DNA from 2 places in the Mesorhizobium sp. M0751 genome. Region 1 is predicted to be linked to the other one. Evidence: predicted binding sites of a transcription regulator. Region 1 holds the regulator's gene; the other holds the start of a gene.
What was found. The regulator LexA, encoded in region 1, represses DNA repair genes until DNA is damaged. The targets are predictions, from matches to a motif close to TGTTCNNNNTGTGTTCNG.
Positions count from the first base shown of each region.

Region 2: the regulator LexA is predicted to act here: its motif matches at 2,786-2,803, upstream of NKI19_RS14595 (DNA recombination protein RmuC).

Region 1 covers NZ_JAMYPH010000006.1:11,983-15,671, forward strand. The annotation lists gene kynU (kynureninase) at 1-360, opposite strand, end outside; gene lexA (transcriptional repressor LexA) at 808-1,542, shown strand; gene NKI19_RS11920 (ComEC/Rec2 family competence protein) at 1,536-3,689, opposite strand, start outside.
Region 2 covers NZ_JAMYPH010000008.1:28,816-32,504, forward strand. The annotation lists gene NKI19_RS14585 (cation diffusion facilitator family transporter) at 14-976, shown strand; gene NKI19_RS14590 (GFA family protein) at 1,044-1,448, shown strand; gene NKI19_RS14595 (DNA recombination protein RmuC) at 1,494-2,753, opposite strand; gene def (peptide deformylase) at 2,857-3,387, shown strand; gene fmt (methionyl-tRNA formyltransferase) at 3,404-3,689, shown strand, end outside.

The sequences.
Region 1 (3,689 bases):
GACCTGCCGCTCCGGTCGCATAGCCATGGCGGCGTGCAGCAGCTTGTAGATGTTGACCGACGTCGTGTCGCAGACCACCGTCTGGCCGGCCGCGGCGCCAATCAGGCGCCCGAGCTGGTCGCCGAGTTCGAGCGGCATGTTGAACCAGCCGGCCGCGTTCCAGGCGCGGATAAGATCATGCGACCATTCTTCGGTCGCGGCCTTGCGCAATTCATCGAAAGCGGCACGTGAAGCAGCTCCTAGCGAATTGCCGTCGAGATAGATCACTCCTTGCGGCAACACAAAGCGGTCGCGCATCGCGCGCAGCGGATCCGCGGCATCCATCGCCTTTACGGCCACGAGATCGGGAATTCCTGTCATGATTTGCCTGCTCCCCCAAGATCCAACGCAACGCCGGACACGCATCGACTGTTCTTCCATTACCTGGTTGCGCGCAGCAAGACTCCACCGGCGAGAAGCAGCCTGACCAGGCGATGGAAACCAGGACCTAACCCGAGGTTGGCGTTTTGAGTTCGTTTCGTTCACGGTGCATTGACCAAACCGCACACTCGATAGGGTTCACTTCCGTGCCATTTGCCGACCGACGGCCGATGCCAATGTGGCCTTCCGGGAAGCCAGAAGGGCGCAAACGAAAGCAGAATCAAGGCGATGAGGCTCGCGACGGTGAAAGTGCGGTACCCCGGTTAGGGGACGTCGTTTGTTTCCCGAGCCTTAACGCATTCATTAAACTTTAAACAGTTGCGGAACACAACTGGAACAGATAGTGTTTGTTCTGGGTTTGTTTTTCTGATTCTGTTGGGGGTCGCTATGCTGACACGCAAACAACACGAACTGCTTATGTTCATCCACGAAAGATTGAAGGAAAGCGGTATCCCGCCTTCCTTCGACGAGATGAAGGAAGCGCTCGACCTGGCTTCCAAATCGGGAATCCACCGGCTTATTACGGCACTGGAGGAGCGCGGCTTCATTCGCCGTTTGCCCAACCGGGCCCGTGCGCTGGAGGTGCTGCGCCTGCCTGACTCGATCGCCCCCGGCCTCAATGCGGCACGCAAGTTCTCGCCGAGTGTCATCCAGGGCAGCCTCGGGCAAGGCGCCCCTCGGCAGGGCAAGCCGACATCGTCGCGCGTCCCTGCAGCCGGCAATGACGACGATGTCGTCGCCGCCGTTTCGATCCCGGTGATGGGCCGCATCGCCGCCGGTGTGCCGATCGACGCCATCCAGCACCAGACGCATTCGATTTCGGTGCCGCCGGATATGATCATGGGCGGCGAGCATTATGCGCTCGAGGTCAAAGGCGATTCGATGATCGAGGCTGGCATTTTCGACGGCGACACGGTGATCATCCGCAATGCCGATACGGCGAGCCCCGGTGAGATCGTGGTGGCACTGGTCGACGAGGAGGAAGCGACGCTGAAGCGGTTCCGCCGCAAGGGCGCTTCGATCGCCCTGGAAGCCGCCAATCCGGCCTACGAGACGCGCATCTTCGGACCAGACAGGGTCAAGGTGCAAGGCAAGCTCGTCGGACTGATCCGCCGCTACTGAGCTCCGCCCTTGGCGCCGGCTTTGGGTTTGTCGGCCCTGCGGTATGGCGGCAGGCCCCGCGCCGCGCGTGAAAATTTCCGCTGCACGTGCCAGGGCCGGTATGATTTTTCGACTGCGAAACGGATTTCGGCGCGTGTTGCCGCTTGTGGATCGAAATAGACGGCGGCACTTCCCGCGCGCGCCAGTTGCCGTTTGGTGACGACGAGGACCAGCCGGTCGTAGTAGCAGGGGTTATGGGCGGTGGCGTCGTCGATGACGATCAAACTGGCAAAGGCGCAGGCTGGCCGCGCAGTATTGCGGTCCTTGGCTTGCGCGATGATCGCGCCGGATGGATGCCTGGCAAGGCAGAGGCCGTCCGCGCAAATGAACGGCATGCCCGGCGGTAGTTCGGCCGGATCGGCAATGTCGAATTGCGGGTCGTTCTTTCCAGGTGTTTCCGGCGCGACGATAGCCTCTGATGTGAGCGCGCGTTTCCAGTTGTCGATGGTGAACTCATTCGGGCGTGCCCGGTTGACCGCGAGTTCACCGCTCCCAATCGGCAGCGCGACCAGCCGTGCGTCCTCCGAGATCAATACATCGGGTACGCGCGTCTGCGTTGTCGTCAGCAAGCCGGCGAGCGCAAAAGGAAGTGCCGCGAGCCGCAACCAGGTCGTCGCCATGCTGGCAATGACGAGGGCGATCGTCACCAGAAGGACGGATCTCAGCGAAATCAGCCCGACCGCATCGATCGGCGAGCGCTCGGAGATCCACCCGGACAGGGCGATCATCGCCGTTAGCCCCTTGCCCATCACATAGAGGAACGGCCCATCCGCACCGAACGGCATCGCCAGCGCGCTGAGAACGGCGAAGGGCATGACGACCAGTGAGACGATGGGCATGATGGCCAGATTGGCGAACAGGCTGAGCGGCGCCACGCGCTGGAAGTGCCATATGGCGAAAAGCGCCGTGGCGCTCCCTGCAATGATCGAGGTCATCGCTAGGCCGCCCATGCCCAGCAGGACCTTTCGCGTGGCAAAGCGTAGCGGCGACCGCCGCAGCGGCGGCGTGGCGGCCCTGCCGGCGCGGTAATCGGACCAGCCTGCATAGGCGCCGACAAGGGCCGCCGTCGCGGCGAAGGACATCTGGAAACTCGGACCGACCACCTCGTGCGGCGACACCAGGATGACCGCGATGGCCGAGATCGCCAGGTTGCGCATGGTGAGCGCGGCCCGGTCGAACAGCACGGCGATAAGCATCACCGCCAGCATGATGAAGCTGCGTTCGGCCGCTACCACAATGCCGGAAAAGACGAGGTAGGCCGCAATCGAAAAAAGCGCGGTGGCCGCGGCATATTTCTTGACCGGCCGTCGCGATGAGAAATCGGGAAACAGCGCAAAGGCGCCGCGCAGCAGCGCCATGATGGTGCCGGCGACCAACGCCATATGCAGCCCCGAGATAGAGATGATGTGATAGATGCCTGTACGCCGCATCGCTTCGTTGATCTCCTCGGGAATGCCGGCGCGCACGCCGACGATCAGCGCAGCAGCAATCTCGCCCTCGGCGCCGCCGATGCGGCTGCGGATATGGTCGGCGATGGATTCGCGCGCGTCTTCGATCGCGGAAGAAAGCCGCGCGGCAAGCGGCATGCTGCCCGACGACACGACTTTCGGATTGCCGAGAAAAAAGCCGCTGCCGCCGATACCGGCGAAATAGCTGTCGAAGGAGAAATTATAGCTGTCGGGCCGCACCGGGCCGGTCGGCGGCAGCAGCCGCACATAGCCGGTGATCTCGGAACCAGCGGTCAGCTCAGCCGGTATCTTCATCGCCGAAACGCGGACCCGTCCCGGCATATAGCGCAGCGTCGGCCTGGCAGTTGAGATCACATCGATTGTCAGCCTGATGCGGCCGCTCGCCATGGGCTCGTACGATACGACGCGGCCCGTCAGCCGCGTCGAGATTTCGGAACCGAGCATATGCGTTCCGACACGCCAGGTCTCGAACTTGGCGGCAAGCACGCCAAGCGCGCAGAGCAGCGCCACTATGAAGCACAGGCGGGCTCTGGGCCAAGAGCGCGACAGGACGGCACAAAGCGCCGTGAGAAGCACGATTGCGATCGGCTGTGGGAAGGCCGGCTCAGCCGCCATCGCGAAATACACGACCACCCCGCA
Region 2 (3,689 bases), on a different contig from region 1:
AAGGCAGCGCACCATGGCGGCGCATGGCGGGTCGAAAAAAGTGATCTATGCGGCGCTCGCCGGCAATCTTGCGATCGCACTGACCAAATTCGCCGCTGCGTTGTTCACGGGCAGCTCGGCAATGCTCTCGGAAGGCGTCCACTCGCTCGTCGATACCGGTAATGGCAGCCTGCTGCTTTACGGCATGCACCGTGCCGCCCGGCCGGCCGACCGCACGCATCCGCTAGGCCATGGCCGCGAGCTGTACTTCTGGAGCTTCATCGTTGCGCTCCTCGTCTTTGCACTGGGCGCCGGCATATCGTTCTACGAAGGCGTGACGCACATCATGACGCCGGAGCCGATCGCCAAGGCCAAGGTGAACTACGCTGTCCTTGGCCTTTCCTTCCTCTTCGAAGGCACCTCTTGGCTGGTGGCGCTGAAGGAATTCCGCCACCAAAAAGGCAGCCACGGCTGGCTCGAGGCGGTGCAGCTCAGCAAGGATCCGAGTGTCTACACCGTACTCTTCGAGGACAGCGCGGCACTTCTCGGCCTCGTTGTCGCCTTTGCCGGCATATTGGCGGCGGAATTGCTGGACATGCCGAAGCTCGACGGCGCCGCGTCGATCGGCATCGCGCTCATCCTGGGCGCGACCGCGGTCTTCCTGGCGCGCGAAAGCAAGAGCCTGCTGCTCGGCGAGCCGGCCTCGCCCGAGGTGCAAATGAAAGTGCTGGCCATCGTCCAGCAGGACCCGGCGGTGCAGCGGGCAAATGGCGTGCTGACGCTGCATATGGGTCCGCAGGAGATCGTCGCCGCTCTAAGCATCGAGTTCGAGGACCATTTGTCGGCGCCCGCGATAGAGACCTGCGTCGAGCGCCTTGAGACGCGACTGAAGGCGGAGATGCCGGAGGTGACGCGGCTCTTCGTCAAGCCGCAGACCACCGGCACCTGGGAACGCCGGAGCAAGGCCTTGGCGGCGTCCGGAGGGGAACCGGTCTGAGGAAAATGGCTGCGCCATCGGGCAGTCCCGGTTATGATTGCGGGCAAAAGCTCCAGGAGGAACGAAGATGAAAATCGACGGCGGGTGTCATTGCGGCGCCATCACTTACGAGGCCGAAGTCGATCCGGAAAAGACCACCATTTGTCACTGCATCGATTGTCAGAAGCTGACCGGAACGGCCTTTCGCGTCACCGTGCCGGCGTCCGAGGACAATTACAGGATCACCAAGGGTACGCCGAAAATCTACATCAAGACCGGTTCGAGCGGCGCCAAGCGTGCCCAGGCATTTTGCGGTGAGTGCGGCTCGCATCTCTACGCCACGTCGGCGGGCGAGGGACCGAAGGTTTACGGTATCAGGGTCGGCACGGCACGGCAGCGCGATCAACTGGTGCCGAGAAAGCAGATCTGGTACCGCTCGGCGCTGCATTGGCTGCCGGAATTCGAAGGCACAACCATCATCGAGGAGCAGTAGCGCCGGACCCGGGCGAAGCGCTCGGCTCCGGTTCCGGCATAGCTCTCAATCGTCGCCTTCGACGACCCTCAGCCTCAATTGCCCGGTTTTCGAGTCGGCAACACGCGGGCTGCTTTCCGCTTTTGCTCCGCCGCCGTTCGAAGAGGTGTCCTCTGCCGGCTGCACGCCAAACTCCAGCGCCTCGATCTTTTGTCCGCGCCTGGTCACCTTCGATGTCGAGACCAGGATGTCGTCGATATCCTTGGCCGATTGGCCGAAATGCGTCTGCAATTTGCGTACCCGCTCGTCGAGCCGAGAGACGTCTTCCATCAGCCGGATGACCTCGCCCTGGATCAGGTGCGCCTGCTCGCGCATACGGGCATCCTTGAGGATTGCCTGGATGACCTGGATCGACAGCATCAGAAGCGACGGCGAGACGATGACGATCCGCGAGCGATGCGCCTTTTGGACAACGGCCTCGAAATTCTCATGGATTTCGGCGAATACCGATTCCGAAGGCACGAACATGAAGGCGGTATCCTGCGTTTCGCCTTGGATCAGGTATTTTTCGGAAATATCGCGGACATGCACCTCGATGTCGCGGCGGAAAGCCTGAGCGGCGGACTTCTGCAGGTCGGCGCCTTCGGCGGCCCGGATGGCATTCCAGGCCTCGAGCGGAAACTTTGCATCGATGGCAAGCGACGGTGCGCCGTTCGGCATCTTCACCAGGCAGTCGGGCCGGCTGCCATTCGACAAGGTCGCCTGGAATTCATAGGCGCCGTGCGGCAATCCGTCGGCGACGATGGCTTCCATGCGCGACTGGCCGAAGGCCCCGCGCGTTTGCTTGTTGGAAAGGATCGCCTGCAATTGCACGACCTGGCCGGCCAGCGACTGGATGTTGCCTTGCGCGATATCGATAACCGCCAGCCGTTCCTGCAGCTTGGCGAGGCTCTCATGCGTCGATCTCGTCTGCTCGGTCATGGTCTGGCCCAAGCGGCCGGTCATGGCATCGAGGCGCTGGCCGATCGACTGTGTCAGTTCCGCCTGGCGCGCCCCGAACACTTCGGCGATGGCGCCCATGCGGCCCTGCATTTCCGCCTGGCTTGCCAAGATGCCGGCCATCCTCGCCTCGGCATCGCGGGCGTGGTCGGCGGCTTCGGCGGCCGCCATTGCACGCGCCTTGGCTGATCGCCAGAGCGCAACGACGAGCGCCATGAACAGTCCGAGGAACAGCATTGCGCCGAAACCCAGGGCATGGCCCAGCGTGATCGTGGTGGCGCCGAGGCGGGCGACAGGTTCGGACAGGATGGTGGCCAGATCGTTCATGCCAACAGCATAGATGATTCGGTCTGCCGGCACAGATCAAAACGTGAACGACCCGAAGGCGTCCCGGTTGACGCTTTTCCTGCGAGGTCTTAGGTGAGACGCCATGTCGATCAAGCCGCTTATCATCCTCCCCGATCCCGTCCTGCGTCAGGTTTCAAAACCGGTCGAGCGTGTCGACGGCGATTTGCGCAAACTGGCCGGCGACATGCTGGACACCATGTATGACGCGCCCGGCATCGGCCTCGCGGCGATTCAGGTCGGCGAACCCTTGCGCATGCTGGTGATCGACCTCGCCAAAGAGGACGAGACGCCAGCGCCGCATGTCTTCATCAATCCCGAAGTCCTCGAAAGCTCCGACCAGCGTTCGGTCTACGAGGAAGGCTGCCTGTCGATCCCCGATTACTATGCCGAAGTCGAGCGCCCCGCCGCGGTGCGGGTGAAATATCTCGATCGCGACGGCAAGCTGCAGGAGATCGAGGCCGAGGGACTGATGGCGACCTGCCTGCAGCATGAAATCGACCATCTCAACGGCGTGCTGTTCATCGATCACATCTCAAAACTGAAGCGCGACATGGTGGTCAAGAAGTTCAAAAAGCTCGCCAGGGACAAGGCGCCGGGCAAGATGGTGGGATAGGGGTCGACGAATGCCCCTGCGTGTCGTCTTCATGGGTACGCCAGAATTCTCCGTTCCGACCTTGCGGGCGATTGCCGGGGCCGGGCATGAACTGGCAGCCGTCTACACGCAGCCGCCGCGCGCCGGCGGCCGGCGCGGGCTTGAGCTGACGCCGTCGCCGGTGCAGCGCGAGGCGGAGCGGCTGGACGTCGAGGTGCGGACGCCGGTGTCGCTGAAGAGCGAGACGGAGCAGGAGGCGTTCCGCGCCTTGCGCGCCGATGTGGCCGTGGTCGTCGCCTACGGGCTGCTTCTGCCCAAACCCA